4 regions of the Enterobacter sp. LM3 genome follow, and region 4 is predicted to be linked to each of the others. Evidence: predicted binding sites of a transcription regulator. Region 4 holds the regulator's gene; each other region holds the start of a gene.
The links. The regulator sigma-54, encoded in region 4, starts transcription at its own class of promoters, with help from an activator protein. The targets are predictions, from matches to a motif close to GTTGGCACANNTTTCGCTNT.
Positions count from the first base shown of each region.

Region 1 (7,924 bases), on a different contig from region 4:
CGAGATTGCACGTTAAAGATTGCCGCGAAATCTTCAATCTCTTTATAGAGCAAGGTCATATTCCACAGCTTTTGACGGCTGCCGTACATATCACCTGCGGCTTTTTTGGTCGCACACATCCCCGGAGATAAATAGCTGTTTACGCCGACGGTGGCCAAATCTTCACGTTTTGCCACCTTGCTTTCTGGCCCCAGTAAGAGAGGGAGTTGTGCAGGAACAAAATCAGGGTTTTGCGCAAGGATTGATTCAAGGGTGGGGATTTCTACCGTCAGCGTTTTGATTTTTGCATTTTGTTCAGCCAGCTGCGGCAGAACTTTGGTCGGCCAAAACGCACTGGCGGTAATGTTATTTTGCAGGCCTAACAGCAGCAAAATCTCGACGGTATTCTGACCGAGAGCAACCACCCGCTCAGGGGCTTTAGTAAATGTCTCTTTATACCCGCAGTTTTCAATCGTCAGAGGGTACGTGGTTGCCAGAGCAGAACTGGCTGACGCAAACGCCAGGCTTAACGCGCAGATGATTTTTTTCATTAAACGCTCCCCGTCATTAAAATTATTTTTAATGTAAATGAAACTCATTATTAAGGCGGGATTTTATACAGAGGAAAAGATTTTGTGTCAATGAAGGCCACTTCACGGAGATAACACGGGGGGAGCGAAGGGCGGTGCGCATGCTGCCGCCCTGTATCAGACGTTAAACCAGGCTCTCTTTATCAATTCCCAGACGCTTCATGCGAGACAACAGCGTGGTGCGTTTCAGCCCCAGCCGCTGTGCCGCGCCTTTTGGTCCGGCAACCACACCGTTCGTCTCTTTCAGCACGCGCATAATCAGCTGGCATTCGTTTTCACCGTCCTGTGCCACGTCGGTTGCTATCACGGAGGTTTCCGGCAGAGAGACTTCCGGCAGCGACAGTTGCAATACGCTGCCGCGCGTCAGCAGTACCGCGCGTTCAATGACGTTTTCCAGTTCGCGCACGTTGCCGGGCCACTCCATCAACGAGAGGGTACGCAACGTCTCGGCGGGAATGCTGTCGATGTTTCGCCCCATCCGGCGCGCAATTTTAGCCGTAAAGGCTTTGACCAGCAGGGGGATATCTTCCGGGCGTTCGCGCAGCGGCGGCAGGCAAATCGGGAAGACGTTCAGGCGATAATAGAGATCGCTTCGAAACTCGCGGTCGGCGACCATTTTTTTCAGGTCGCGGTTGGTGGCGGCAATCAATCGCACGTCTGTCTGAATCAGTTTGTTGCTGCCGAGGCGTTCAAACTCCTGCTCCTGCAGGACGCGAAGCAGTTTTGGCTGCAGCTCCAGCGGCATATCGCCCACTTCATCCAGAAACAGCGAGCTTTTATCCGCCAGCTCAAAACGGCCCAGACGCTGGCTACTGGCACCGGTAAAGGCACCGCGTTCATGGCCGAAGAGATCGCTTTCCAGCAAACCTGCAGGCATGGCGGCGCAGTTCATCTTCACCATGCGACGGCTGTTGCGGTTACTTAAATTGTGGATCGCGCGGGCAATCAGCTCTTTACCCGTGCCCGTTTCACCCAGGATAAGCACCGTACTGTCGCTTTGTGCCACCATCTCAACCTGCTTGAGTACGCTGTACATCGCTTCGCTACGCCCGATAATCTCACCAAACTCGCTGTCAACGTTGTTGAGCTGCTCGGTCAGCGCCAGGTTTTCATCCACCAGCCGTTCTTTCAGACGGTGGATTTCCTGATAGGCCAGCGCGTTATCCAGCGCGATGGAGATACGCTCTGCGATCTGGCGCAGCAGCTTCAGGTTGGCGGTAGTAAAAACACCTTCCTCACACTGCGCCAGCTTCAGGACGCCCAGCATGGTGTTGCCGGACATCAGGGGGAGCAGACACAGCGTCTGGATGTTATTGCCCCAGATGTTAAACAGCATCCGCTCGTAGGGGGCCTGTGCATCCTGTTCATTGAGATTGAGCAGCAGGATCTCTTTGCTTTTGAACACCCGTTCAGAAAGGGTGCCTGCTTCATCCACTTCGCTCTGCTCGTGAGCCGGGTTTGCCTCATCAAGATAGTGCGTGGAGTAAATATTCAGTTTGCCCTTACGATGGCCCCGGAGCGCAATGCTGATGGCATCGATTTTGAAATAGTGGTGGATCTCTTTCGAGACTTCGCTGACCAGTTCATCCATGTCGAGCCGTGACAGCACGGCGTTAGTGATCGCCACCAGAATGCGGAAGTTGTCACGCTCGCGGCTCAGCAGGTCGTAGTCCACATTGTTACTGACGCGGCTTTGGATCTGCTCTGCAACGACGGCCACTATCTGGGTAAAGGTGTGCAGACGCTCATATTCCGCCTCGCTCCACGACTGGTCGGTATTGCGAATAAACTCGCAGCCACCGAAAATATGGCCTTCCACGGCCAGCGGCAGCAGGCAGTAGTGCCCGAATGGCGGATATAAATGGCTCTCTGCCAGCATCGGCCAGGCTTGTCGGAATTCATCAAAGTTGCAGTGCAGGGCTTCCGGGCGGGAAAGAATGCGCCGGACAGGGCCATGTGCCAGGAAAGTTTCATCTTCATATTCAAAGATTTTGCCGCTATCTCGTGTGGAGTAATAGCTCGCGCGATGGCTCCCGCTATGCCAGAGCACAATGGCGGCGCTGTCCGCCAGCGCAGATTGTCTGACCAGCCGCGTCAGGGCATCGCTCAGCGAGCCGAGGTCGGGCTGCTGCAAAAGTGTGCGCGTGATGTCAAACAGGCCTTGCTGTCCAAGATTGCTCATCGGTGTATACGGCATAGTGCTTTCCAGTAGAAACGGGCAAATATAGATAAATTCAGTGCTGACCGCTTTTGCCGCGGTTCTAGCAAATTCGGGGTAGGGGTTCCGCGTGCGGGAGATCCAGCGTACGCTTCACACCATAAAGTCCGGCCAGGCGTACCCCTTTGCGCTCAACCACTTCGCCAACGATCGCGGCCTCTTTCCCTAAGGGATGTGCCCGCAGCTGTTCCAGCACCGCATCGGCCGCTGCGCGTTCAACGCCAATCACCAGCTTACCTTCGTTCGCAAAGTTTAGCGGATCGAGACCCAGCAGCTCGCAAAGCCCACGAACGGCGGGTTTGACGGGCAGACCGCGTTCAGTCAGTTCAATCCCGCAGCCGCAGCTTGCGGCGAATTCGTGCACCACCGCATTGACACCACCGCGCGTGGCATCGCGCAGGGCTTTCACGCCCGGAATGGAACGCAGCGTCTGGATAAGTGGGGTGAGTACGGCGCAGTCGCTGCGTAACTCGCCATCCAGCCCCAGACCTTCGCGCAGGTTCAGTATGGTTGCGCCGTGGCAACCCAGCGTGCCGCTGACTAACAACACATCGCCCACGGCAAGCTGCTGAGCACCCCAGTGGATCTCCGCAGGGATAGCCCCCATTCCGGCAGTATTGATGAACAGTTTATCTGCCGCACCGCGCTGTACCACTTTGGTATCGCCGGTGACGATGGCGATACCCGCCTCGCGTGCAGTATGCGCCATGCTGTTGACTACGGTAGTGAGCGTTTCCATCGGCAACCCCTCTTCGAGGATAAACCCGCAGGAGAGGTAGCGCGGGATTGCACCGCTGACGGCAACATCGTTCGCGGTACCGCAGACAGCCAGCTTGCCGATATCGCCTCCAGGAAAGAACAGCGGGTCGATCACGTAGCTGTCAGTGGAAAATGCCAGCCTGTCACCCTGCGCGGTGAGGGTCGAGAGGGCAATACGTGCCTGGTCTTCCTGCTCGGCCAGCCAGGGGTTGTTAAAGGCTTCCATAAATAGCCGGTTAATCAGCTGTTGCATCGCCTGGCCGCCGCTGCCGTGCGCCATTTCAACCGTATTCATGCTTCACACTCCTGATTGCGATACTGATACCACGCGGCACATGCCCCTTCGGAGGAGACCATCAGCGCGCCAAAGGCGGTGTGCGGGTTACAGGTGTTGCCAAATAACGGGCATTGATGGGGTTTGCATTTTCCGGTAAGCACCTCGCCGCAGCGGGCGCGGGGATCGTCGCAAACCTGTTGTGGCCGCGGGCGGAAATGTGCTTCGGCATCGAATGCGTGATACGCAGGCGTCAGGCGCACGCCTGATTCGGCAATCAGCCCCAGCCCACGCCATTCGCTGTCGCCTTCAACGCTAAACACTTCCGCAATGGCACGCTGGGCTCGTTCATTACCGGCATCGGGCACCACGCGGCGGTACTGGTTTTCCACTGCACTCAGGGCTGTTATTTTCTGCTCAACCAGCATGGTTACGCCTTGCAGTAGATCAAGTGGCTCGAAACCAGCGACCACTAACGGGCGATTGTACTGCTCAGCGATAAAACCGTAGGCTTCTGTCCCGATAACCATGCTGACGTGGCCCGGTGCCAGAAATGCGTCAATGCCGTTTCCCGGCTCTTCCAGCAGGCTGCGTAACGTCGGGATGAGCGTAATGTGCTGGCAGAAAAAGAAAAAGTTATCGACGTTGCGGGTTTTAGCCTGCTGCAGTGTGATTGCCGTGGCGGGCATCGTGGTCTCAAAACCCAGCCCGAAAAAGACGACTTTACGCTCAGGGTTATCGGTTGCCAGCGTCAGGGCATCCATCGGCGAGTAAACGATCCGGATATCCGCACCACGGGCTTTAGCCTGTAGCAGTGAGCCATTTTTTCCAGGCACGCGCATCGCATCGCCAAATGTGCAGAAAATGACGTCAGGCTGGCTGGCAATTTCGATACAGCTGTCGATGCGTCCCATTGGCAGAACGCAGACCGGACAGCCGGGGCCGTGGATAAACTCGATGTTTTCCGGCAGAAGCTGGTCGAGGCCAAATTTAAAGATCGCATGCGTGTGCCCGCCACACACCTCCATAATCCGTAACGGCTTTTCAGCGCTGTAGTTCAGCAGTGCAGCTCTCGTTTTCAGATGCCCGATAAGCTGCATTACCTGCTCGGGGGCGCGATATTCATCAACGTAACGCATGGGTTATTGCTCCTCGCCGTACAGCAGTGCGCCGACGTCAGGCTCAACGTCAAACATGTTTTGCAGGGCATCCAGCGTGTCGCGGGCTTCCGCTTCATTTATCACGCTCATGGCAAACCCCACGTGTACCAGTACCCACTGACCAAGGCGTGATTCACCGGTTTCATCGGTGCTGCCCACCAGCGTCAGGTCGACGTCGCGCAAAATGCCACAAACCTCAACTTTGGCCTGATTTCCGTCAATGGAGTGAATTTGTCCCGGGACACCTATGCACATCGTTCACTCTCCAGCCAGTTCAGCCAGGCGTCCATGCCGTCACCGCGCGTGGCGGACACCAGCAGGATCGTAATATCCGGGTTCACTTCGCGGGCGTACGCCAGGCATTTGTCCACGTCGAAGTTCAGGTACGGCAGCAAATCCACTTTGTTCAGCAGCATCAGCGAGGCGGCGGCGAACATGTGCGGGTACTTCAGCGGCTTGTCCTCCCCTTCGGTTACGGAGAGCACCGCCACTTTATGCCGTTCACCGAGATCGAAGCTTGCCGGACAAACCAGGTTGCCCACGTTCTCAATAAACAGGATGCCGTTATCTGTCAGCGGCAGACGCGGCGCGGCATCGGCAATCATCTGCGCATCCAGGTGGCAACCTTTACCGGTGTTAACCTGAATGGCCGGCGTGCCGGTTTCGCGAATGCGCGCGGCGTCGTTTACGGTTTGCTGATCGCCTTCAATCACCGCACAGGAGACACTTCCGTTCAGGCGTTTGAGCGTTTCCGTGAGTAGCGTAGTTTTGCCGGAGCCGGGGCTGGACACCAGGTTCAGTACCAGCTGCTTACGCGTGGCAAAGCGGGCGCGGTTACGGGCCGCGAGCTGGTTATTTTTGTCGAGTACGTTGATTTCGACTTCCAGCATCTGACGCTGGCTGATGCCCGGTGCATGCGTGCCCGCTTCGCCGTGGCCATAATGCAAATCGCCCGCACCGGATTGTTGAGGGGCAAAGGTGATACCGGTTATCACCGATGCGGGACGAGCCGCAGGGGAAAAGGGCGCGGAGCGAAACGCAGAGTGAGGACGGTGTTCATCCCCTTCTATATACAGGTTGCCTTCAGCACAACCGCAGGTACTACACATAATTTACTCCCTCTCGATTTCGAGGCGTTGGATCTGCATGCCGTCATCCGCCACGATGCGCAGCCCGGTGCTCTGGCACTGCGGGCAGCTCCGGACTTTTGATGACAACAGGGTGACGTACTGCTGGCACTGCTCGCACCAGCACTCTGCCTGCTGTTCTTCAATGTGAAGTTCACAGCCTTCCGCCAGTGTGTCGCGACACACCAGCTCAAAACAGAAGGTGAGGGCGCTGGTTTCGACACAGGAAAATGCCCCGATTTTCAGCCAGACACCGGTCACGCGTTTTGCGTTGTGCTGCACTGCCTGCTGTTCGATGAGCTCCAGCGCTCGCTGGCAGAGGGTGATTTCGTGCATGACGCCTCCTTAATGAATTGCCCCGGTAATGCAATAACAGTGCCAGCTTGATTTTTGTTAAGGCGTGACGATGTCAACGCTGTCGAAATGACACGTCGATACCGCTGAAGTGACAGCGGATGGTTACTTAAATTCATTAAAAATCAATGCATTAAAAACTGGCACGGAATCTGCTTAATAGCCGCAATCTCCACTAACCGGATACCTTTTATGACTATTTGGGAAATCAGCGAAAAAGCGGATTACATCGCGCAGCGCCATCAGCAGTTACAGGAGCAGTGGCACCTTTACTGCAACTCTCTGATTCAGGGCATCACCCTGTCGAAAGCCCGTCTTCACCACGCCATGAGCTGTGCAGCACAGGGTGATATGCGCTTTGTCCTCTTCGGCCACTTTACGATTTACGTCACGCTGGCAGACACCTTCAACAGCCACACCATCGAGTACTACGTCGAGACGAAAGAGGGCGACAGAGAGTGTATTGCGAAGGCGCAGCTGATGGCTGATGGCATGGTGGATGGTCATGTCAGCAACCGCGATCGTCAGCAGGTGCTGGAGCATTATCTGGAAAAAATCGCGCCAGTTTATAACGGTCTGTACACCGCCGTTGAACACGATCTCCCGGTCAACCTGAAGCAGCTGATGGATACAAAAACATCGGCGAATGTGGCCTGACCTGTGAGTGTCGATAAGTGTCGATAAGACAGTTTTTCGTCAAAAATGACTATCACCAGAGGATGACCCGGTGAACCGTTTTGTAATAGCTGACTCGACGGTCTGTATTGGCTGTCGAACCTGTGAGGCGGCGTGTTCGGAAACCCACCGCCAGCACGGGCTACAGTCCATGCCGCGCCTGCACGTTATGCGTAATGAAAAAGAGTCTGCCCCGCAGCTCTGCCATCACTGTGAGGATGCGCCGTGCGCGGCTGTCTGCCCTGTTAATGCCATCACCCGTGTTGATGGCGCTGTACAACTGAACGAAAGCCTGTGCGTGAGCTGCAAGCTGTGCGGCATTGCCTGCCCGTTCGGAGCCATTGAATTTTCCGGTAGCCGTCCGCTGCATATTCCGGCCAATACGAATTCGCCGAAAGCGCCACCTGCGCCACCGGCTCCGGCGCGCGTGAGCACGCTGCTGGACTGGGTACCTGGCGTGCGTGCGGTGGCGGTGAAATGTGACCTGTGCAGTTTTGATGAGCAAGGCCCGGCCTGCGTACGTACCTGCCCAACTAAGGCGCTGATTCTGGTCAATATTCGCGATATCGCCCGTACCAGCAAGCGTAAACGCGAGCTGACCATCGATACTGATTTTGGCGATCTTTCTCTGCTTCAGGCGCTTAACGAGGGGGCGAAATGAACGCGATGACGATGATTAACAGCGCGGTAGCGTACTATGCTGCCACCGCTATTCTGGCGCTGGTCTTCTCTTTTCATAAAACCCTGAGCGGCTGGATTGCGGGCATTGGCGGGGTAGTTGGCAGCCT
Region 1 is NZ_JBJURN010000003.1:115,753-123,676, reverse strand. Features, by position in the region: gene ACJ9N4_RS04715 (ABC transporter substrate-binding protein) at 1-530, opposite strand, end outside; gene flhA (formate hydrogenlyase transcriptional activator FlhA) at 694-2,766, opposite strand; gene hypE (hydrogenase expression/formation protein HypE) at 2,831-3,841, opposite strand; gene hypD (hydrogenase formation protein HypD) at 3,838-4,959, opposite strand; gene ACJ9N4_RS04695 (HypC/HybG/HupF family hydrogenase formation chaperone) at 4,963-5,235, opposite strand; gene hypB (hydrogenase nickel incorporation protein HypB) at 5,226-6,089, opposite strand; gene hypA (hydrogenase maturation nickel metallochaperone HypA) at 6,093-6,443, opposite strand; gene hycA (formate hydrogenlyase regulator HycA) at 6,654-7,118, shown strand; gene ACJ9N4_RS04675 (4Fe-4S dicluster domain-containing protein) at 7,189-7,797, shown strand; gene hycC (formate hydrogenlyase subunit 3) at 7,794-7,924, shown strand, end outside.
Region 1: a site for sigma-54 is predicted at 6,471-6,490, ahead of hypA (hydrogenase maturation nickel metallochaperone HypA). Genes of this name have one in related genera too.

Region 2 (7,924 bases), on a different contig from region 4:
GCAGAGTTCCAGTGCGTCGATATCCGGACGCCATTTTGCCTTCAGGCTCATGGACATCTCAAAACCGGCATCCTGCAGGCGGGTAGACAGACGGTCTACCGCACCGCCGCTCCAGCCGTGTGAGCCAAAGGCGCTGGCGCGTTTGTTACGAAAACGCAGGCCGGTCATCTCTTCCACCAGGCCGGCAATTTTCGGCATCATCACGTTGTTCATGGTGGAGGTGCCTACCAGCACGCCTTTAGAGCGGAAGACGTTGGTCAGGATCTCGTTTTTATCGCTGCGCGCCACGTTAAAGATTTTTACCGCCACATTCGGGTCAACTTCGTTGATACCCTGGGCAATGGCGTCAGCCATCATGCGGGTGTTGTTGGACATGGTGTCGTAGAAGAGTGTGATGCGGTCTTCCTGATAATCTGCTGCCCATTTCAGGTACAGCTCCACAATCTGGGTTGGGTTTTCACGCCACACCACGCCGTGAGAGGTGGCAATCATATCTACCGGCAGGTTGAAGCCGAGGATCTCGGTGATTTTTGGCGTGACCAGACGGCTGAACGGGGTCAGGATGTTGGCGTAGTAGCGCTGGCACTGCTCAAACAGTTCGGTCTGATCCACTTCGTCATTGAACAGACGTTCGTCGCAGTAGTGCTGGCCGAAGGCGTCGTTACTGAACAGCACCGCGTCGCCGGTCATGTAGGTCATCATGCTGTCAGGCCAGTGCAGCATGGGGGTTTCAACGAAGATCAACTGTTTGCCGTTACCGATATCCAGTGAGTCGCCGGTTTTTACGGTATGGAAATTCCACTCCGGATGGTGGTGGTGGCCGTTAATGGAGTCGATAGCGTTGGCGGTGCAATAAATAGGGGTATTCGGAATGTAAGACATCAGCTCGGTCAGCGCACCGGCGTGGTCTTCTTCCGCGTGGTTGATGATGATGTAGTCGAGTGCGTCCAGGTCGATTTCGTTACGCAGGTTCTGCACGAACTCGCGGCTGAATTTGTGATCGACGGTATCAATCAGCACGTTTTTCCCTTCACGGATGAGATAGCTGTTATAGCTGCTGCCGCGCAGCGTTTTGTACTCCGTTCCGTGGAAATCACGTACTTCCCAGTCACGTTGGCCAACCCAATGAATGTTATTTTTAACCAGAATAGACATAGCAACCTCAATTAATACGGCATTTTTAAATAAGATGTTTTGCTTATATCAAGTTGCGTGCCAACTTTTTATTATATTGATTTTTATGTATTTTTTATTTTGTTATCCGTAATGGGTAGTCATTATGACTATCACTGAAGCTGTCAATATGACAATATGAGTTGTCAAAATGACAGTGAGGCGCAGATGAGTTTTTCCGTAGACGTGCTGGCGAAAATCGCCATTGAACTGCAAACCGGTATTGGGCATCAGGATCGCTTTCAGCGGCTGATCTCCACACTGCGTCACGTGCTGGCATGTGACGCTTCGGCACTACTCCGCTACGAAGGGCGGCAATTTATTCCGTTGGCCATCGACGGGCTGGCGCAGGACGTACTCGGACGGCGCTTTACCCTGGAAGGCCATCCGCGTCTGGAAACCATCGCCCGTGCGGGTGATGTGGTGCGCTTCCCGGCAGACAGTGATTTACCCGATCCTTACGACGGTCTGATCCCCGGGCAGGAGAGCCTGAAGGTACACGCCTGCATCGGCCTGCCATTGTTTGCCGGACAAAATCTGATTGGCGCGCTGACCCTCGACGGGATGTCGCCAGACCAGTTTGATACTTTCAGCGACGAAGAGCTGCGGCTGATTGCCGCGCTGGCCTCCGGGGCGCTGAATAATGCCCTGCTGATTGAACAACTGGAGAGCCAGAACATTCTTCCTGGTAGCCCGTCGGCATTTGAGCAGGTGGCTCATACGGAGATGATTGGCCTGTCGCCGGGCATGGTCCAGCTCAAAAAAGAGGTCGACATCGTGGCCGCCTCCGATTTGAACGTACTGATCTTCGGGGAAACCGGCACTGGTAAAGAGCTGGTGGCAAAGTCGATTCACGAAGCGTCACCGCGTGCGGTGAATCCGCTGGTGTACCTTAACTGTGCCGCACTGCCGGAGAGCGTGGCGGAGAGCGAGCTGTTTGGTCACGTTAAAGGGGCATTTACCGGGGCTATCAGCAACCGCAGCGGCAAGTTTGAAATGGCGGATAACGGCACGCTGTTCCTCGATGAAATTGGCGAATTGTCGTTGTCGTTACAGGCTAAATTGCTGCGCGTGTTGCAGTACGGCGATATTCAGCGCGTGGGCGATGACCGCAGCTTACGGGTGGACGTGCGCGTGCTGGCGGCGACTAACCGGGATCTGCGCGAAGAGGTGCTGGCCGGGAATTTTCGTGCTGATTTGTTCCATCGCCTGAGTGTGTTCCCGCTTTCCGTGCCGCCGCTGCGCGAGCGTGGTGAAGATGTGGTGTTGCTGGCGGGCTATTTCTGCGAGCAGTGTCGGCTCAAAATGGGGCTTTCCCGGGTCGTGCTAAGCCCGGGTGCGCGCAGTCATCTGCTGAGCTACGGCTGGCCGGGTAACGTGCGCGAGCTGGAACATGCGATCCACCGCGCGGTGGTGCTGGCGCGGGCGACACGTTCAGGCGATGAAGTGGTGATCCACGCGCGTCATTTTGCGCTGCATGATGAAAGCGTTCAGGCCGTCACTCAGGCTGCGCCAGAGATTGCCAATGAAAACCTGCGCGACGCGACAGAGGAGTTTCAGCGTCAGATGATCACTCGCGCGCTGGAGCAGAACAACCGCAGCTGGGCGGCATGCGCGCGGGCGCTGGAAACCGACGTCGCCAACCTGCACCGGCTGGCGAAGCGTCTGGGGCTGAAGGGTTAAATAATTCCGGCCTGGTAGAAGTCCTGCAGGTTGATGGCACCGCACAGCTTGCCGCTCTCATCCACTACCGGGGCGGCGGTGATTTTGCGCTTCATCAGTACCTCTTTGGCCTCGATTGCGCGGCTTTCGGCATTCAGCGTCAGCCCGCCTTTGGTCATCGCTTCAGAAACCTGCGATTCCAGCTTGCCGCCACCCACCAGCCAGCGGCGCAGGTCGCCGTCGGTAAACACACCGTTGACCTGACCGTGCTCATTACACACCGCGACCAGCCCTAACCCGGTGCGGCTCAGCTCCAGCATCGCATCCATCACGCTGGTGTTGAGTTTGACTTGCGGAATAGCATCGTCGGTACGCATCAGGTGATGCACTTTATTGAGCAGGCGTGCGCCAAGCGCGCCCGCAGGGTGTGAGCGGGCAAAATCTTCTTCATTGAAACCGCGCGCCTGCATCACCGCCATCGCCAGCGCATCGCCCATCATCAGGGTATTGACGGTGCTGGAGGTTGGGGCGAGGTGCATCGGGCATGCTTCACGCTCAACGGAAATATCTAGCACCGCTTTGGCTGCCAGTGCCAGCGGTGAACGGGCTTTACCCGTCATCGCCAGCAGGGCGACGGATTTTTCCTGCAGACGTGGAATGATGAGATCCAGCTCTTTGGCCGAACCGGAGTAGGAGATAAACAGCATCACGTCACGGCTTTCAATCATCCCCAGATCGCCATGCAACGCCTCGGCAGGATGAACGAAGAAGGCTGGGGTACCGGTGCTGGCAAGCGTAGCGGCAATTTTCTTACCGATATGGCCCGATTTACCGATACCCGCCACAATCACTTTGCCTTCACACTGGATGATGGTGTTTGCTGCGCGAACAAAATCCTCCCCAAGACGTTCCGGCAGGCGGCTGGCTTCCTGCAGCTCCAGCATCAGCGTCTGGCGACCTGCGTTTAACAGAAAATCACTCATCTCTTTCTCCGGTTACGATCACATCGATTCCTTTTTCTTCCAGCGCTTTTTTAAACGCCGGATCGATACCTGCATCGGTAATCAGCTTATCGACGCTCTCAAGGCTACAGACAATATTGGGGCTTTTACGGCCAAACTTCGAAGAATCTGCCATCAGAATCACTTCCCGTGCCGCGTTGCACATGGCCTTGCTGACGCTGAACACCTCGTTGAAGGTGGTCACGCCCGCATTCAGGTCGATGCCGTCGGTGCCCATAAAGAGTTTATCAAAGCTGAAGTGGTCGAAGGCGTTCTCTGCCAGTTGACCGTGAAACGAGGCTGATTTTTTACGGAAGGTACCGCCAGGCATCAGAATGGTTTGCTCGCAGTCGTTTTCCGACAGGGCGTTGACGATATGCAGGCTGTTGGTCATCACCGTGATGTTGTTAAAGCGGCTGAGCATCGGGATCATCTGTAACACCGTGCTGCCCGCATCAAGGATGATAGAGTCGCCATCGTGGATAAATTTCACGGCGGCTTCGGCAATCAGCGCTTTCTGGTGCGTATTGATCAGCGTTTTGTGGTCGATAGGCGGGTCGGTTTCGTCTTTGTTGAGCACCACTCCACCGTAGGTTCGAATGACTGCGCCAGAGTTTTCGAGCAATACCAGGTCCTTGCGTATTGTCGTGCCGGTCGTGTCAAAGTAGTGGGCCAGTTCTTCTACCGAGCATTTTCCCTGCTTTTGCAGATGCTCCAGAATGGCCGCCTGCCGCTGACGTGGTTTCATAGGCGCTCAATTCCTTACGTTGCGAAATGATAATTTCGCAAGCTTATAGCGTTCACAACGAAATTATCCATGTTTCAGATTAAGCGCTAATGATAGTGCATTCTGACAGAGTGGATCATGGGGAAAGATCACATCAGGCTGCAATTCCTGCAATGATGTGCCATTGATTGCCTGGATTTTCGCCGGTCTGGCGAACACCGTCATGCCACGCATGATGAGTGAATCGCAGACGTTGTCGTCTTCATCCAGCGCAATCGCAATCACCACACGAGGTTTGAAGCGTCCGCCGGAACGCCCGACGCCCACGCGGCCTTTCTGGCACAGCGCCTCGAATGCGCGGTTGAACTGGTGGATTTGCCAGCCGCCAAACGCCATCTGGCAGATCCAGGCGATAGCAGCGACGGTGATTAATGCGGTGACCATATCAGCTCCTTGTTTTTTTCCCCTCTCCGGCGGGAGAGGGGTAGGGTGAGGGCATCAGGCTGCTCGATCAGAACATGACCTGCCCACCGGTCACGTTAATCGACTGCCCGGTGCAGTAAGACGCTTTCGGGCTGGCGTAAAACAGCAGCATATTCAGCACGTCCTGATAGTCGCAGCCGCGCTTCAACGGCACTTTGTCGATGTAATATTGCTCCACTTCGTCGGCGTTGATACCGAGTTTGGTGGCATACTGCGGCAGCAGGGACTGGAACATCGGTGACTTCAGCAGGTTGCCGAGCATCAGCGAGTGTACGGTAATGCCGTATTCGGCCAGATCCAGTGCCAGCGACTGCGTCAGGCCCACGCCGCCAAATTTGGCCGCGCTGTAACCGGAGTTGTGTTTGCTGCCCACTTTACCCGATTTGGAGTTGATCTGAATGATGCGTCCCTGAATTCCGTCGCGGATCATCAGGCGTGAAAACTCGCGGGCACAGAGGAAATACCCCACCAGATTGACCTGCAGCGAGCGGTCGAAATCGCCCAGCGCGAAGTCGCTGATAAATGCCGCTTTTGCAATCCCGGCACTGTAGACCAGCAGGTCAGTGCGGCCAAAAATCTCATCCACACCGCGAGCGAGCGCCATCACACTCTGTTCGCTGGTGGCATCGGCTCCAAACCCGTACGCCATCCCTTCGCCAAACTCGGTGTTGATGGTGTCCGCCACGCGCGCGGCTTTTTCACTCTGAATATCCACTACCGCTACGCGGTAACCCTCTGCGGCAAGCCCACGGCAGATGAACTCTCCTAAGGTTTGTCCCCCACCAATGACAACGGCAACCTGACTCATATCTTTCTCCTTAAATTACGCAACAAATTTTAACGTGCAGCCTGGGGTTACGGCCTGTGGAACCGGGCCATCCACGTGAACCGTACCGGGGTATTCCGCCTGTGACTGGCCATCAAAACGCAGGGTGATGTGGCCCAGTTCACGCAGGTTTTGCTCAGCCACGTCACCCACGGCGGTGACGGCATAACGCGTTTCACCCAGCTCCAGCTGACTACCGGCCTTCAGCTCACCGTTCAGCTCGCCGTGGCAATGGATAAAACAAAACTCTTCAATATCCGCTGGCGCACCTTCGCGGAAGGTGATCAGCATCTGGTCACTGAGCGCATCGGCTGCGCTCTGTCCGATGCGGGTAATGGTGGTTTGGTAAATCACGGTCATCGCAGGAACCTCTTATTGATAAATAAAGCCGGAGACAAACCAGGCAATCAGTACGGTTGGTGCACCTGTCAGGAAGCGGCTTACCAGCACTGACGGTACGCCAACGCGCACGGTGTCCTGGCGCGCTTCGGCAAGCGATAGCCCAACGGGAATGAAGTCGCACGCTGCCTGAGCGTTAATGGCAAACAAGGCAGGCAGAGCCAGGTGTGGAGGAATATTTCCCAGACCGATTTGCACACCAATCAGCACGCCGATGACCTGCGCAATCACCGCGCCCGGGCCGAGGAACGGTGACAGCAGCGGGAAAGAGCAAATCAGTGCCAGCGTCACCAGCCCGAGCGGATGGCTGGCAAGCGGGGCGAGGCCGTGGGCAATCCAGTCGCCCAGACCGGATGCCATAATGATGCCGATAAGCGCCGAGACGAATGCCATAAACGGCAGAATGGTTTTCAGCACCGTGTCGATGGTGTCGCGCCCGGACTGGAACAGCACCGCCACCGCCGAACCCATGCCCATCCCAACTTTCGCCAGCAGGCCGTCGCTCTGCTCGGTGATTTTTTTGCTGGTGTCGTAATCACGCGGCGCGGCTTTGGCTTCCTTTTTCTGTGAAGCAGGGGACCCTTCTGCCAGACGGATGTTGTCTTCTTTCACGCCTGAAACATAAATATCTTCAAGGATGTACTGCGCCAGTGGGCCAGATTTACCGGTGGCGTGAATATTGATGGTCGGGATGCGACGCTTTGGATAAATGCCGCAGCGCAGGGTGCCGCCGCAGTCAATGACCGCAACGCCGATTTCAGCTTCCGGTGGTTCACCCTCTTTAAAACCGTCGACGGCTTCCCAGCCAGTTAACTCACGCAGTTTGTCGACAATTGCCGGGCGCGTGCCTGCAGTGATGTAGACAATTTTTTTGTCTTCAGTGGCGTCGAGTTCCAGCGGGCCGCCCCAGCCGCCCGTTCCTTTAACAATGCGAATACGGCTCATGCTGTGGCTCCTGAAAGATGGACTTTTTGTTCAAGCTGGATGCCCATTTTTTTCTCGAAAATGGCGGTCGTGAGGTCGGTAACCCAGCCGCGGAAGAAGTTGGTGACCAGACCGACCAGCAGATAGCTCACCGCCAGCGGGCCAAGTGGTAAGCCAAGCGTGGTCAGACCGCTGGCAATACCGAGGTAGACAAACAGCTCGCCGGGGTTGATATGCGGGAACAGGCCGTTCATCGAGTGGCAGCTGTAGGATGCAGCGGCGTAGTAACTCGGCTTGTATTTTTCTGGCATAAAGCGACCGAGACTTAAGGTCATCGGGTTGCAGAAAACGAACGTACCGATGCAGGGTAGAACCAGATAACGGGACAGTGGGTTCCCGGCGCAGCGCTGGGCGAAGCGTTCAATGCGTTGCTGGCCGATAAAGTTAATAAGTGCGTTCATGATAACCAGCAGGCTGATCAGCAGAGGCAGGATCCCGGTCACCATACTGGTGAACACCTCTCCGCCTTTCTGAAACAGCCCGATGAACCACTCGGCACCGTGGGTGATGGTTTCTATCATTCTTCTCTCCTGTGGGGGCTTTTTGTTTTTGTATAACCGCGACTAATAATAATCACTTTGAAAGGTTTTAAAGTGTTAGTTAGATCTCACAATGAAAGAAAAATGGATTGTTTTGAAAGTTAATTAGTGTGGTGAATTGTTTTTGGTT
Region 2 is NZ_JBJURN010000003.1:89,136-97,059, reverse strand. Features, by position in the region: gene norV (anaerobic nitric oxide reductase flavorubredoxin) at 1-1,155, opposite strand, end outside; gene norR (nitric oxide reductase transcriptional regulator NorR) at 1,342-2,856, shown strand; gene gutQ (arabinose-5-phosphate isomerase GutQ) at 2,853-3,818, opposite strand; gene srlR (glucitol operon DNA-binding transcriptional repressor SrlR) at 3,811-4,584, opposite strand; gene gutM (transcriptional regulator GutM) at 4,648-5,007, opposite strand; gene srlD (sorbitol-6-phosphate dehydrogenase) at 5,075-5,854, opposite strand; gene srlB (PTS glucitol/sorbitol transporter subunit IIA) at 5,870-6,232, opposite strand; gene ACJ9N4_RS04555 (PTS glucitol/sorbitol transporter subunit IIB) at 6,245-7,216, opposite strand; gene srlA (PTS glucitol/sorbitol transporter subunit IIC) at 7,213-7,776, opposite strand.
Region 2: a site for sigma-54 is predicted at 1,201-1,220, ahead of norV (anaerobic nitric oxide reductase flavorubredoxin). Genes of this name have one in related genera too.

Region 3 (7,924 bases), on a different contig from region 4:
CCTTCGCCAGTGGGGAGAAGGACGCACGGTGATCATCAGCGCGCACCGTTTGTCGGCGCTGACGGAAGCCAGCGAGATTCTGGTGTTGCAGCACGGGCATATTGCCCAGCGCGGGCAGCATGACCAGCTGGCCGGGCAGCCTGGCTGGTATCGTGATATGTATCGTTACCAACAGCTTGAAGCGGCGCTGGACGATGCTCCTGAACAGGATGAGGAGGCCGCAAATGCGTAAGCCTGGAACGCAGTGGCCAACGCTCAAACGCCTGCTCGCCTATGGTTCGCCGTGGCGGAAACCACTGTCCCTTGCCGTGCTTTTGCTGTGGATTGCGGCCATTGCTGAGGTGAGTGGCCCTTTGCTCATCAGCTATTTCATCGACAACATGGTGGCGAAAAGCTATCTGCCGCTGGGACTGGTGGCAGGCTTAGGTGTGGTCTACGTTGGGTTACAGCTGACGGCGGCCGGGCTGCACTATGCGCAATCGCTGCTCTTTAACCGGGCAGCCGTTGGCGTGGTACAGCAGCTGCGTACAGATGTTATGGATGCGGCACTGCGCCAGCCGTTGAGCGAGTTTGATATCCAGCCGGTTGGGCAGGTTATTTCACGCGTTACCAACGATACCGAGGTGATCCGCGATCTGTACGTCACCGTCGTGGCGACCGTGCTGCGCAGTGCTGCGCTGATTGGTGCCATGCTGGTGGCCATGTTCAGCCTCGACTGGCGCATGGCACTGGTGGCGATCACCATCTTCCCGGCAGTGTTAATCGTGATGGTCATCTATCAACGCTACAGCACGCCAATTGTGCGTCGCGTGCGAGCCTATCTGGCCGATATTAATGATGGCTTCAACGAAGTGATCAACGGGATGAGCGTCATTCAGCAGTTCCGCCAGCAGGCGCGCTTTGGTGAGCGAATGGGTGAAGCCAGCCGTTCGCACTATATGGCGCGTATGCAGACGCTGCGACTGGACGGTTTCTTGCTGCGCCCACTGTTAAGCCTCTTCTCGGCGCTGGTGCTCTGCGGCCTGTTGATGCTCTTTGGGCTGAGTTCAAACGGTACGATTGAAGTGGGTGTTCTGTACGCGTTTATTAGCTACCTCGGACGCCTTAACGAGCCGCTTATAGAGCTCACTACCCAGCAATCCATGCTGCAACAGGCCGTGGTGGCAGGGGAGCGCGTCTTCGAGCTGATGGACAGGCCGCGTCAGACCTATGGCAATGATGAACACCCCCTGAAAAGCGGGGCGATTGCTTTTGATAATGTTTCGTTTGCCTACCGTGACGACCGGCTGGTGTTGCAGGGCATTAGCCTTGATGTGCCGTCGCGTGGTTTTGTGGCGCTGGTGGGGCATACCGGCAGCGGCAAGAGCACCCTGGCGAGTTTGCTGATGGGGTATTACCCTTTAACGCAGGGCGAAATTCGTCTGGACGGGCGTCCGCTCGTGTCGCTCAGCCACAACGTGTTACGTAAAGGCGTTGCGATGGTGCAGCAAGATCCGGTCGTGATGGCGGATACGTTCTACGCTAACGTGACGCTGGGGCGGCCATATACCCATGAGCAGGTCTGGGAGGTGCTGGAAAAAGTACAGCTGGCTGACCTGGCACGCGAATTTAGCGACGGTATCAACACCCGGCTGGGTGAGCAGGGGAATAATCTCTCCGTCGGGCAAAAGCAGCTTCTGGCGCTGGCGCGTGTACTGATTGAAACGCCGCAGGTGCTGATTCTGGATGAAGCGACGGCCAGTATCGACTCCGGTACCGAACAGGCTATCCAGCAGGCGCTGGCCGCCGTGCGTGACCATACGACGTTGGTGGTCATCGCACATCGCCTGTCAACCATTGTTGAAGCCGATACCATTCTGGTGCTGCATCGCGGGCAGGCCGTCGAACGCGGTACGCATCGGGAGCTGTTAGAGGCAAAAGGGCGCTACTGGCAGATGTACCAGCTGCAACTGGCCGGAGAAGAGCTGGCCGCCAGCGCGCGCGAAGAAGAGTCGCTTAGCGCCTGATGCACCAAAATCAGGCAACGCGCTAACAGTCATTACTGTTGGTGCAAAACGGAAACGCACCATGCACTGTCATGGTGCGTTTTTTTTCCTCTGTAAGTCGGGCAATGCCTTTCCGCACGCATTACACCGCTTTTCTCCTCTGTTTTTAATTCTGGCACACCGCTTGCAATATCTCATACGTGTTAGCTGCGGCCATTACCGAATTCTGACTGGAGGGGATTTATGAAGCTGGTTACGGTTGTAATCAAACCATTCAAACTCGAAGACGTGCGTGAAGCGTTGTCTTCTATGGGTATTCAGGGACTGACTGTCACCGAAGTGAAAGGCTTTGGTCGTCAGAAAGGTCATGCCGAGCTTTATCGCGGGGCGGAATACAGCGTTAACTTCCTGCCAAAAGTAAAAATTGATGTCGCAATTGCCGATGACCAGCTTGATGAAGTCATTGATGTCATTAGCAAAGCGGCCTACACCGGCAAAATTGGCGACGGCAAAATTTTCGTTGCCGAATTGCAGCGCGTCATTCGCATTCGCACCGGCGAATCCGACGAAGCGGCATTGTAAGTAACTCCTGGCACACAGTGATAGGGATCGAGAAAATGAAGATAGCAACAATCAAAACGGCTCTGGGTTCTCTGGCACTGCTGCCGGGCCTGGCAATGGCTGCAGCCCCTGCGGTGGTAGACAAAGCCGATAACGCTTTTATGATGATCAGTACCGCGCTGGTGCTGTTCATGTCTATTCCTGGTATTGCGCTGTTCTACGGCGGTCTGATCCGCGGTAAAAACGTGCTCTCCATGCTGACGCAGGTTGCCGTAACGTTCGCGCTGGTGTGCGTACTGTGGGTTGTCTACGGTTACTCGCTGGCATTCGGGGAAGGCAACGCCTTCTTCGGCAACTTCAACTGGGCGATGCTGAAAAATATTGAACTGACCGCCCTGATGGGCAGCTTCTATCAGTATATCCACGTCGCTTTCCAGGGCTCATTTGCCTGTATCACTGTGGGTCTGATTGTGGGGGCGCTGGCTGAGCGTATCCGTTTCTCTGCGGTGCTGATCTTCGTGGTCGTCTGGCTGACGCTCTCCTACGTGCCAATTGCCCATATGGTCTGGGGCGGTGGTCTGCTGGCGACGCATGGCGCGCTGGACTTTGCGGGCGGTACTGTTGTACACATCAACGCCGCGGTGGCGGGTCTGGTGGGGGCGTACCTGATTGGTAAACGTGTGGGCTTTGGTAAAGAAGCGTTCAAGCCGCATAACCTGCCAATGGTGTTTACCGGTACCGCAATTCTCTATTTTGGCTGGTTCGGCTTCAACGCAGGTTCTGCAAGTGCAGCTAACGAAATCGCCGCGCTGGCCTTTGTGAACACCGTTGTGGCAACGGCGGGTGCCATCCTCTCCTGGGTATTTGGTGAGTGGGCTATTCGCGGTAAACCCTCCCTGCTGGGAGCATGTTCTGGTGCGATTGCCGGTCTGGTTGGTATCACCCCTGCGTGTGGTTATGTCGGTGTCGGCGGGGGGCTGCTCATCGGTCTGGCGGCGGGGCTGGCAGGTCTGTGGGGTGTTACCGCACTGAAACGCGTTCTGCGCGTTGATGACCCTTGCGATGTGTTCGGCGTACACGGTGTTTGCGGCATCATTGGTTGTATCATGACCGGTATCTTCGCCGCAAAATCACTGGGTGGTGTTGGTTACGCAGAAGGCGTCACAATGGTTCATCAGTTGCTGGTGCAGCTGGAAAGTATCGCCATCACCGTTGTGTGGTCTGCCGTTGTGGCCTTCATCGGCTATAAACTGGCGGATATGACAGTGGGTCTGCGTGTACCGGAAGAGCAGGAACGCGAAGGTCTGGACGTGAACAGCCACGGCGAGAATGCGTACAACGCCTGATAAATTGCAAAAAGGCAACCTCGGTTGCCTTTTTTAGTGTTTATTCCCTCTCCCCGTGGGAGAGGGCCAGGGTGAGGACATCAGGCCGCACAAAATCATCCCCGGTTTCGCATGACCCCTTCCTGCACCGTCGAGGCCACCAGAATGCCCGCTTTGGTGTAAAATTCTCCGCGAACAAATCCGCGCGCGCTGGATGCCGAAGTGCTCTCCACACTGTAGAGCAGCCAGTCGTTTATATCGAACGGACGGTGGAACCACATGGAGTGGTCGATCGTTGCGACCTGCATCCCTTTCTCCAGGAACCCAACGCCGTGCGGCTGTAGCGCAACCGGCAGGAAGTTGAAGTCGGAAGCATAGCCCAGCAGGTATTGATGGACGTGAAAATCATCCGGCACGATACCGTTGGCGCGGATCCACACCTGGCGTTTTGGCTCGGCGGTGTGGCCTCTCATCGGGTTATGGAATTCGACAGGGCGGATCTCAAGCGGCTTGTCACAGATAAACTTCTCTTTCATCTGTGTCGGCAACAGATGCGCCAGCGCGCGGGCAATATCCGTCTCTGATTTGAGCTCATCCGGAGAAGGGGCTGGAGGCATCACTTTTTGATGCTCATAACCCGGCTCCGGAGCCTGGAATGAAGCCGTCATGTAAAAGATAGGCTTGCCATTCTGAATGGCCGCCACGCGGCGTGCGCTGAAACTGTTACCGTCTCTCAGCACTTCAACGTCGTACACAATCGGTTTCGTGCTATCTCCAGGGCGTAAAAAGTAGCTGTGAAATGAGTGCACCAGACGGTCTGCAGGGACGGTCTCCTTAGCTGCGTACAGCGCCTGTCCTACGACTTGCCCTCCGAAGACCTGGCGTAAGCCTAAATCTTCACTCTGTCCGCGAAAGAGTCCTTCCTCAATTTTTTCCAGATTCAGTAATGTCAGCAGATTGTTTAGTGCCTGACTCATAGTCGTCCTCAATAAACGCCGTAGCGAAAGATACGCAGAGTATAACGCAGAAATGAAAGTGGTCAGATGGGTGGAATAATCTGAATAATGGGTCGAAATCAGGCATTAATAAGTGATTTGTGCCACACTTGTTTACGTTATGTGAATGCTAACGACATCGGGTGGGATCGATCCCGCTGGTGCATTGATGATAAGGAGACTTCAATGAAACTCGTACCCATGCTAAGTGGTATAGCTATTGCGGTGGCATTGTCTGCCTGCGCAGGTAAGAGCGCCCAGGTACCAGCCGCAGATCCGTATGGGATTAATACACTTTCACAGCAGTCCATTCAGCAGCCAAATGTTTCTGGTACGATCTGGATCCGTCAGAAAGTCGCTTTGCCGCCAGATGCGGTATTAACGGTGACGTTGTCTGACGCTTCGCTGGCTGATGCGCCGTCGAAAGTGCTGTCGCAACGCGTCGTTCGTACAGAAGGCAAACAGGCTCCGTTTAGCTTTGTGCTACCGTATAACCCAGCAGACGTGCAGCCGAATGCGCGTATTCTTCTGAGTGCGGCGGTAACGATCAACGGTAAGTTGGTCTTTATCACCGATACAGTACAGGAAGCGATCAACAACGGCGGGACAAAAGTTGACCTCAATCTGACACCTGTGCAGCAAACGGAAGTTCCTGTTGCGCCGTCAGCTCAGCCTTAATGGCTTTTGCCCTCTCCTTCGGGGGAGGGTATCAGTACACCCAGCGGTACTTCTGCAAATCTATCTGTCCTGATCCCGACACCTGCACCCCTTCCGAAAGTAATGCCTGGCGCTGGCGCTGCAAGTCTGGCCCGGTGAGCGAAATAGTTCCGTGGCGATTCACCACCCGATGCCAGGGCAATGTGCTTCCTTCCGGTAACCGTTTCAGTACGCCACCGACCTGACGTGCCGCGCGGGGAGAACCCGCAAGACGAGCAACGTCGCCATAGGTGGTGACATAACCTTCAGGAATAGAGGCAACAATCTGCCAGACCCGGACAGGAAAGGTGTCAGGTAACGGTTCAGGGAGTGGATCGTAAGAGTCCATATTGCTTACCAGACGTAAAAAAACACAGGATAAGTGACCCTGAAATGATTGTGAAGCGGCACGGGTATCTTGCTCAGTCAGCCTGTTGAACGGTGAACTCCAGTGCGAGGCCGATCACTTTTGTGCCGCTGGCGGCAGGTTGATCGCGCATCGCGACCAGACTTTCGAGAAATTTCAGCTTTCTCGCCGGGGTATTGATGATGAGTTTGGCCCGAAGATCGGGTAAGGCCTGTGAGCAGATGGGATAGATAACGCGCCCGGATACAGCAACCGGTATTCTTCTCAGGTTGATGTGACGCACTACGCCAATGGTGGAATAAAGTACCGCGATCGGCGTGACGAAAAGCATGGGGCGTTCGCTAATGCTGACAAAATCCAGCATCAGGTCGGGGCGCAGAAAGTTCAGCCCTTTATGATGGAGAGTCACGCCGTCAATGGCTGGCATGGCGAGGGTCAATGTTTTGGGGAGCGTGTTAATCATGGGTGCATCCTGGAAAGAGATAAAGCGCCTGGTCAGCCACATTCAAAGAGTGTGGCATGAGTGAGCAAATTTACTGCGAAGGGGTTCGCAATCTGTGCATCTGTACTGACTGCAAAGGTGATGAGGGACCTATTTGCTCCGGTTTGCGCAATAAACCACCATCCGGATGCCAGCAGCTTGCAATTGGTGGGCTGCACAGGGATAATGCGCCAGCGCGTTGGTTAACAACGCTCTCAATGGGGGCTCTGTTGGTTCTCCCGCAACGCTACTCTGTTCACCAGGTCAGGTCCGGAAGGAAGCAGCCAGGGCAGACGACGTGTGTGCCGGGATGTAGCTGGCAGGGCCCCCACCCATTTCTGCTCTCTGTAGACTCTCCTGCGTTCTCTCCCCCCAACTTCAGCTCGTTACCCACAGAAATTAAAGGTATTTAATATCTTATATAATATATATTTCATCTTGCTGAAATATTACTGTCATAAACCTGTAATAATAGACTGCCATTTTATTATTGGGTGTCTTTTTTCTGTCATAAGCAAAAAATATATATCTGGATTACAATGTTAACTTCGTGTATTAAATAAAGGACTTATTCCGAAGGGAAGTGACAATCATGGTTACTGCGGTATTAAACGTTAAGATTGATGGTGCGCTAAAAGAAAGACTTCGCCATTATGCGGAAGTGAATAACGAAAATTTAAGCGTAACAACGGAGAAACTGCTGCTGCTGGCGTTTGAAGCAGTGGAAGAGGCGGGAGTATCGGAAGAGGATATTGATAATCAGCATACGGAAGAAGAGAGTGTAACTCCATTTACTCCTAAAGAAATCAAAGCACTACGCAAACTTCTGAAGAAGAGAAAATGAAACAACAACTGTCTACCGCCAACGACTACAAAGAGGCCTGCGATCTGTTGCGTTCAGGTTACGTGAAGCATGTCCGTCTTGGCTGGAATGTTGGTAGTGATGAGTTCTTTCGTATTGCGTCGGACTGGTGTGATACTGGCGCAAAAATAAAGAAAGAGGGTGAAAATTTCGTTATTTCACTGAAGGGCTTTCCTATTCCTCCTCAGCACTAAATCCTGACGGGTGAAAACTGCTGACTGCATACGTTACAGTCAGCAGTTTTTATTATTTGTTACGCAACGAAATAATATGTGATTTTAATCACGGGTTAAAATGTAACCAGTTCGTATTTCATTGGCTGCTTCTATCTTGCTCACATTAGACTAAACTCCGTTTGACGGATGGCATGTTTTTATTCAGAGCGAGCCACAGCGGCTTGATTCTGAGCAGCGCCTGTTCCAGTTCTGCCGGGGCGAGCGAGAAGGGGATGCGTAAATAACGATCAAACGCACCCGACAAACCGAACCGTGTTCCGGCTCCCAGATTGATCCCCAGCGTTTCAGCCCGTGCGGCAAGCTGCGTTGCCAGCATGCCCGGCAGTGCTATCCAGTATGAAAGCCCCCCTTCTGGCTCATGGAACGTCCATTCCGGGAAGTGTTCGCGCAACAGTTCACCGCAACGGTCACGGCGC
Region 3 is NZ_JBJURN010000009.1:137,590-145,513, forward strand. Features, by position in the region: gene ACJ9N4_RS12255 (SmdA family multidrug ABC transporter permease/ATP-binding protein) at 1-232, shown strand, start outside; gene ACJ9N4_RS12260 (SmdB family multidrug efflux ABC transporter permease/ATP-binding protein) at 225-2,006, shown strand; gene glnK (P-II family nitrogen regulator) at 2,229-2,567, shown strand; gene amtB (ammonium transporter AmtB) at 2,603-3,892, shown strand; gene tesB (acyl-CoA thioesterase II) at 3,988-4,848, opposite strand; gene ACJ9N4_RS12280 (YbaY family lipoprotein) at 5,053-5,544, shown strand; gene ACJ9N4_RS12285 (MGMT family protein) at 5,576-5,911, opposite strand; gene ACJ9N4_RS12290 (dTDP-glucose pyrophosphorylase) at 5,985-6,392, opposite strand; RNA gene ffs (signal recognition particle sRNA small type) at 6,639-6,735, shown strand; gene ACJ9N4_RS12300 (hypothetical protein) at 7,003-7,254, shown strand; gene ACJ9N4_RS12305 (hypothetical protein) at 7,251-7,466, shown strand; gene ACJ9N4_RS12310 (PLP-dependent aminotransferase family protein) at 7,612-7,924, opposite strand, start outside.
Region 3: a site for sigma-54 is predicted at 2,157-2,176, ahead of glnK (P-II family nitrogen regulator). Genes of this name have one in related genera too.

Region 4 (7,924 bases):
ACTTCCGGCACATCGTGAGAAACCACGATACAGGTAACGCCGAGCGCGCTGTTCAGTTCAGAAATGAGCTTCACCAGCACGCCCATCGTGATAGGATCCTGTCCGACAAACGGCTCGTCGAACATGATTAAATCGGGTTCTAATGCAATGGCTCGTGCCAGCGCAGCGCGGCGCGCCATACCACCGGAAAGCTCTGATGGCATCAGCTTCGCGGCTCCCCGCAGCCCCACAGCTTCAAGCTTCATCATCACCGTGCTTTTCAGTAGCTCGGGCGACAAATGGGTATGCTCACGCAGTGGGTAAGCCACGTTATCAAAGACATTCATATCGGTGAACAGTGCCCCCGACTGAAAAAGCATACTCATGCGCTTGCGGACAGTATACAGACGCGAGCGAGACATCTCCGGGATGTTTTCACCGTCGAAGAGAATTTCACCGCTATCCGGTGGAATTTGCCCGCCAATAAGACGCAGCAAAGTCGTTTTACCGATCCCTGATGGCCCCATGATAGCGGTTATCTTACCACGCGGGACCGTCAGCGAAATATCATCAAATATCAATCGGTTGGCACGAGAAAAACTCACACCACGTACGTCGACTAAATTCGCCATCGTTTGGCTCATTTATGGTTCCTTTCTTGCCCGACTCCACGCTGAGCATGAAGCTTAAATCAGCCCTAAACTCAGCATTTTTACAGAATATTAGCCGTTGAGGTTAGCGAAAGCTGGCATTTGTTTTACTTTTCCGGCGCATAAAGTCAAAATTAGGAATTCGTTACGCCTCAGACGCTATGCAACGCCAACAATTCCTGCGCGGTGGACCGGCGAGTATACCTGAAGAAAGGACTTTTGATGCTTTTAGCAACAGCACTGTTAATAATTGGTTTACTTTTGGTGGTCTACAGTGCTGACCGTTTGGTGTTTGCTGCATCTATCCTGTGTCGACTGATTGGCGTGCCACCTATTGTCATTGGGATGACCGTTGTCAGTGTCGGAACATCACTTCCTGAAATTATCGTTTCTGTCACAGCATCGCTGCATGGTCAGGCAGACCTGGCTATTGGCACTGCGATTGGCTCCAACATCGTCAACATTCTCCTTATTCTGGGCTTAGCGGCGCTGCTGCATCCATTTCGCGTGCATTCTGATGTTCTGCGTCGTGAATTGCCGCTAATGTTAATCGTAAGCCTGCTGGCAGGCTGCGTATTTTATGATGGCGTACTGAGCTACAGTGACGGCATTTTTTTGCTGGCGCTGGCCGTCATATGGTTGCTTTATATTGTGAAAATCGCCCGTCAGGCTGAAAAGCAAGGCCATGACAGCCTGACACGTGAGCAAATTGCCGAACTCCCGCGTGAAGGTACACTGCCTGTCGCACTCCTCTGGCTTGGTGTCGCGCTGATCATTATGCCAATGGCTACGCGCATGGTGGTAGATAACGCGACGGTGCTGGCGAACTATTTCGCCATGAGCGAACTCACCATCGGTCTGACCGTCATTGCCATCGGAACCAGTCTGCCGGAGTTGGCCACGGCCATCGCTGGCGCACGGAAAGGTGAAGACGATATCGCGATTGGCAATATCATTGGTTCAAACATTTTTAACATCGCCATCGTGATGGGCCTGCCAGCCCTGATAACGCCAGGACCCTTTAACCCCCTGGCCTTCTCGCGCGATTACGGTGTGATGTTGCTGGTCAGCGTTATTTTTGCTCTGCTCTGCTGGCGGCGACAACGACAGATCGGCAAAGGCGCAGGTGCGCTGCTGACAGGTGGATTTATCGTATGGATGGCGATGCTGTACTGGCTTTCGCCTCTTCTCTCTGGGTAAAACGGAAACGTATTATGTCGCAAGTAGAATTGCAGCCGGGTTTTGACTTTCAGAAAGCAGGCAAAGATGTTCTGGAGATTGAACGTGAAGGTCTGGCGCAGTTAGATCAGTACATTAACCAGGACTTTAGTCAGGCATGTGAGAAGATGTTCTACTGTGCCGGTAAAGTTGTGGTGATGGGAATGGGCAAGTCCGGCCATATTGGACGCAAAATGGCAGCGACGTTTGCCAGCACGGGAACCTCCTCCTTCTTTGTTCACCCGGGGGAAGCCGCGCACGGTGACCTGGGCATGGTAACGCCACAGGATGTCGTTATTGCGCTGTCGAACTCTGGTGAATCCAATGAGATCCTGGCGCTGATCCCGGTACTGAAGCGCCTGCAGGTTCCCCTGATTTGCATGACCAGCCGCCCCGAAAGCAGCATGGCGCGCGCTGCAGATATTCATCTGTGCGTCAAAGTTCCCAAAGAAGCCTGCCCGCTTGGCCTTGCGCCAACGTCCAGCACCACGGCGGCGCTGGTCATGGGTGATGCGCTTGCCGTTGCGCTGCTGGAAGCGCGTGGTTTTACCCCTGAAGATTTCGCGCTTTCCCATCCTGGCGGTGCGCTGGGGCGTAAGCTGCTGCTGCGGGTTAACGACATTATGCATACTGGCGATGAGATCCCTCACGTCAGTAAAGCGGCCTCCCTGCGCGATGCGCTGCTGGAAATCACCCGTAAAAATCTGGGTATGACGGTGGTGTGCGACGACCTGATGAAAATTCAGGGAATTTTCACCGACGGCGACTTACGCCGCGTGTTCGATATGGGTGTCGACGTCCGCACGCTCGGGATCGCCGATGTCATGACCCCAGGCGGCATCCGCGTTCGCCCTGGCACCCTGGCAGTGGATGTGCTGAACCTGATGCAGTCCCGTCATATCACCTCAGTCATGGTTGCCGATGGCGACCAATTGCTGGGTGTGGTACATATGCATGATCTGCTGCGCGCAGGCGTAGTGTAATGAAGGATAAGACAATGAGTAATGCGGGTGCATCCCTTGCAACCTGTTATGGCCCGGTCAGTACCCATATGATGGCGAAGGCAGAAAATATTCGTCTGCTCATCCTCGATGTGGATGGCGTACTCTCCGACGGTCTGATTTATATGGGCAATAATGGTGAAGAGCTGAAAGCGTTTAACGTTCGCGACGGCTACGGCATTCGCTGTGCGCTGACGTCGGGTATCGAAGTTGCCATCATCACCGGGCGGAAAGCTAAACTTGTAGAAGACCGCTGTGAAACGTTAGGCATTACCCATCTTTACCAGGGACAATCCGACAAGGTGGCAGCCTTCAATGACTTACTGGGAAAACTGGCTATTGCACCGGAAAACGTGGCCTATGTCGGGGACGATCTGATTGACTGGCCGGTCATGGCTGAAGTCGGCCTGAGTATCGCGGTTGCGGATGCGCATCCGCTGCTGATCCCGCGAGCTGACTACGTCACCCATATCAACGGTGGCCGGGGTGCTGTACGTGAAGTCTGCGATCTGCTTCTGCTGGCGCAGGGCAAGCTTGATGAGGCCAAAGGGCAATCGATATGAGTAAAACCAGACGTTGGGTTATCATTCTGCTTTCGCTTGTCGCACTGGTACTGATTGGCGTGAACCTTGCCGATCGTGACGATACACAAACGGAAGTGGTCAATACTAACGATCCAACCTATAAAAGCGATCACAGCGACACCGTGGTCTACAGCCCGGAAGGTGCGCTGAACTATCGCCTGATTGCCCAGCATGTTGAATATTTTTCAAATGACGGTATTTCGTGGTTTACCCAGCCAGTCATGACGACGTTTGATACTGACAAAGTTCCGACGTGGTCAATTAAGTCAGACCGGGCAAAACTGACAAATGACCGTATGCTTTACCTGTATGGCCACGTTGAAGTCAACGCCCTGACCGCTGACTCGCAACTACGCAAAATTACGACAGATAATGCCCAAATCAACCTGGTGACCCAGGACGTGACTTCGCAGGATCTGGTCACATTGTATGGCACAACATTTAATTCCAGCGGTCTGAGAATGCGCGGGAACTTACGCAGCAAAAATGCCGAGCTGATTGAAAAGGTTAGAACCTCCTATGAAATTCAAAACAAACAAACTCAGCCTTAAAGTAATTATCGCCAGTGCGATGCTGGCAGCCAGTCTTCCCGCGCTTGCTGTGACTGGCGATACCGAACAGCCTATCCATATCGAATCCGACACGCAGTCGCTCGATATGCAGGGTAACGTCGTCACCTTTACGGGCAACGTCGTAATGACCCAGGGCACCATCAAAATTAACGCCGACAAAGTGGTCGTCACCCGTCCTGGCGGTGAGCAAGGCAAAGAAATTATTGATGGCTATGGCAACCCGGCCACCTTCTATCAGATGCAGGACAGCGGTAAGCCGGTAAAAGGTCATGCCACACATATGCACTATGAGCTGGCGAAGGATCTTGTCATCCTGACCGGTAATGCCTACCTGGAACAGCTGGACAGCAATATCACCGGTGACCAGATCACCTATCTGGTGAAAGAGCAAAAAATGCAGGCTTCCAGCGAGAAAGGCAAACGCGTAACCACCGTGCTTGTTCCATCGCAGCTGCAGGACAAAGGTAAGGGCCAGGCCCCGGCACAGAAGAAGAGTAACTAATTCGTTATGGCAACATTAACTGCAAAAAATCTCGCGAAAGCCTATAAGGGCCGCCGTGTCGTGGAAGATGTCAGTCTGACCGTCAACTCCGGCGAAATCGTTGGCCTGCTCGGCCCAAACGGTGCGGGTAAAACCACGACTTTCTACATGGTTGTTGGCATTGTGCCGCGTGATGCTGGCAACATTGTCATTGATGACGAAGACATCAGCCTTCTGCCACTGCATGCGCGCGCGCGTCGCGGTATCGGCTATCTGCCTCAGGAAGCCTCCATTTTCCGCCGTCTGAGCGTTTTCGATAACCTGATGGCGGTACTGCAAATTCGCGACGACCTGACCAGCGAACAGCGTCAGGATCGCGCGAATGAACTGATGGAAGAATTTCACATTGAGCACCTGCGTGACAGCCTGGGTCAGGCGCTGTCAGGTGGTGAACGCCGTCGTGTTGAGATTGCCCGTGCGCTGGCTGCAAACCCGAAATTTATCCTTCTGGATGAACCGTTTGCGGGCGTTGACCCAATCTCCGTTATCGACATTAAACGCATTATTGAACACCTGCGCGACAGCGGGCTTGGCGTATTGATCACTGACCACAACGTCCGTGAAACGCTGGCCGTGTGTGAACGCGCCTATATTGTTAGCCAGGGCCATCTGATTGCCCACGGTACGCCGCAGCAGATCCTCGAAGATGATCATGTTAAGCGCGTGTATCTTGGGGAAGACTTCAGACTCTGATAGGGTAGAGGTAACGTAACGCCGAACCGGAGAAAAATGCTCTGAACATGAAGCAAGGTTTGCAATTAAGGCTCAGCCAACAACTGGCAATGACGCCGCAGTTACAGCAGGCAATTCGCCTGCTGCAACTGTCTACATTAGAACTCCAGCAGGAGCTCCAGCAAGCACTGGACAGCAATCCGTTACTGGAGCAAGCCGATCTTCATGACGAGGTAGATACCCAGCAGTCGCAGGACACCGAAACACTCGACACCGTTGATGCTCTCGAGCAAAAAGAGATGCCGGACGAGCTTCCTCTGGATGCCAGCTGGGATGAAATCTACACCGCCGGAACGCCTTCCGGGACGCGTGCAGACTACCAGGACGATGAGCTACCGGTTTATCAGGGTGAAACTACCCAGTCGCTGCAGGATTACCTGATGTGGCAAGTAGAGCTCACCCCTTTCTCTGATACCGATCGCGCGATTGCGACCTCTATCGTCGATGCCGTTGATGACACTGGCTATTTGACCGTCACGCTGGAAGAAATCCTCGAAAGTATCGGTGACGAAGAGATCGAGCCCGAAGAGATTGAAGCCGTTTTGAAGCGTATCCAACGCTTCGACCCGGTTGGCGTGGCGGCGAAAGATCTCCGTGATTGCCTTTTGATCCAGCTGTCGCAGTTCAGTAAAGAGACGCCGTGGATCGAAGAAGCCCGCTTAATCATCAGCGATCATCTGGATCTTCTGGCTAACCATGATTTCCGCACGCTCATGCGCGTCACGCGTCTGAAAGAAGAAGTGCTGAAAGAGGCGGTTAACCTGATTCAGTCGCTCGATCCGCGACCCGGACAGTCGATCCAGACCAGCGAACCGGAATATGTCATTCCGGACGTACTGGTGAGAAAACATAATGACCGCTGGGTCGTTGAACTGAATTCCGACAGCATCCCTCGCCTGCAAATCAACCAGCAGTATGCCTCCATGTGCACCAGCGTGCGCAACGACTCCGATAATCAATATATTCGTAGCAATTTGCAGGAAGCACGATGGTTGATCAAAAGTCTGGAGAGCAGAAATGATACGCTACTGCGCGTGAGCCGCTGTATTGTCGAGCAGCAGCAGGCATTCTTCGAGCAGGGCGAAGAGTATATGAAACCGATGGTACTGGCGGACATCGCCCAGGCCGTCGAAATGCACGAATCAACCATTTCTCGTGTGACCACGCAGAAGTATCTGCACAGTCCGCGAGGCATTTTTGAGCTTAAGTATTTCTTCTCCAGCCATGTGAACACCGAAGGCGGTGGCGAAGCCTCGTCAACGGCGATCCGCGCACTGGTGAAGAAGTTGATCGCCGCGGAGAATCCCGCGAAGCCACTGAGTGACAGTAAGTTAACCACCATGCTGTCCGACCAGGGTATTATGGTGGCACGCCGCACTGTTGCGAAGTATCGAGAGTCTTTATCCATTCCGCCGTCTAACCAGCGTAAACAACTGGTCTGACACAACCGATAAGGAAGACACTATGCAGCTCAACATCACAGGACACAATGTCGAAATCACTGACGCTTTGCGCGATTTTGTGAACGCTAAGTTCGCGAAACTCGAGCAGTATTTCGAAAGGATCAATCAGGTCTATATTGTGTTGAAAGTGGAGAAAGTGACTCATATCTCGGATGCAACCCTGCACGTGAACGGGGGTGAACTCCATGCCAGTGCGGAAGGGCAAGACATGTACGCTGCTATCGACGGCTTGATTGACAAGCTTGCGCGGCAGCTAAATAAACATAAAGATAAACTGAAACAACACTAATTGTCCGGGCAGTTAACGGGTGCAGACAGGCCTGTTGTGAAACACAACAGGCCATTTGTGCAGTTAGCGCTTAGGTGAAATTATGATGAACAACGATTCCGCTCTTCAACTGAGCAATGTCCTTAACCAGGAATGTACCCGCAGTGGCGTTCACTGCCAGAGCAAAAAACGTGCGCTGGAGATCATCAGTGAACTGGCCGCAAAACAGCTGGGACTGCCGCCGCAGGTGGTGTTCGAAGCGATTCTGACCCGCGAAAAAATGGGCAGTACCGGCATCGGCAACGGCATCGCGATCCCGCACGGCAAACTGGAAGAAGACACATTGCGTGCCGTCGGTGTATTTGTGCAGCTGGAAACGCCTATCGCCTTCGATGCCATTGATAACCAGCCCGTCGATCTCCTCTTCGCGCTGCTGGTTCCTGCCGACCAGACGAAAACGCATCTGCATACGCTTTCGCTGGTTGCTAAACGTCTGGCCGATAAAACCATTTGCCGTCGACTGCGTTCAGCCCAAAGTGATGAAGAGCTCTATCAGATTATCACTGAAGCAGAAGGCAATCAGGATGATGCATAACCGGGAGATGGCCTTCACATCTGTTGTCCTGAGGAGAAACGGAACATGGTGCTGATGATCGTCAGCGGTCGTTCAGGGTCGGGAAAATCTGTCGCCCTGCGTGCGCTGGAAGATATGGGTTTTTACTGCGTAGATAACCTGCCGGTCGTGTTACTGCCCGATCTGGCGCGGACGCTTGCCGACAGGCAAATCTCGGCGGCCGTCAGTATCGACGTCCGTAACATGCCCGAATCACCAGAAATCTTTGAGCAGGCGATGAGCAACCTGCCGGAGTCTTTCTCACCTCAGCTGCTGTTCCTTGATGCTGACCGCAACACCCTG
Region 4 is NZ_JBJURN010000024.1:15,843-23,766, reverse strand. Features, by position in the region: gene mlaF (phospholipid ABC transporter ATP-binding protein MlaF) at 1-623, opposite strand, end outside; gene ACJ9N4_RS19180 (calcium/sodium antiporter) at 852-1,829, shown strand; gene kdsD (arabinose-5-phosphate isomerase KdsD) at 1,844-2,830, shown strand; gene kdsC (3-deoxy-manno-octulosonate-8-phosphatase KdsC) at 2,845-3,411, shown strand; gene lptC (LPS export ABC transporter periplasmic protein LptC) at 3,408-3,983, shown strand; gene lptA (lipopolysaccharide ABC transporter substrate-binding protein LptA) at 3,952-4,506, shown strand; gene lptB (LPS export ABC transporter ATP-binding protein) at 4,513-5,238, shown strand; gene rpoN (RNA polymerase factor sigma-54) at 5,286-6,719, shown strand; gene hpf (ribosome hibernation promoting factor) at 6,742-7,029, shown strand; gene ptsN (PTS IIA-like nitrogen regulatory protein PtsN) at 7,112-7,603, shown strand; gene rapZ (RNase adapter RapZ) at 7,649-7,924, shown strand, end outside.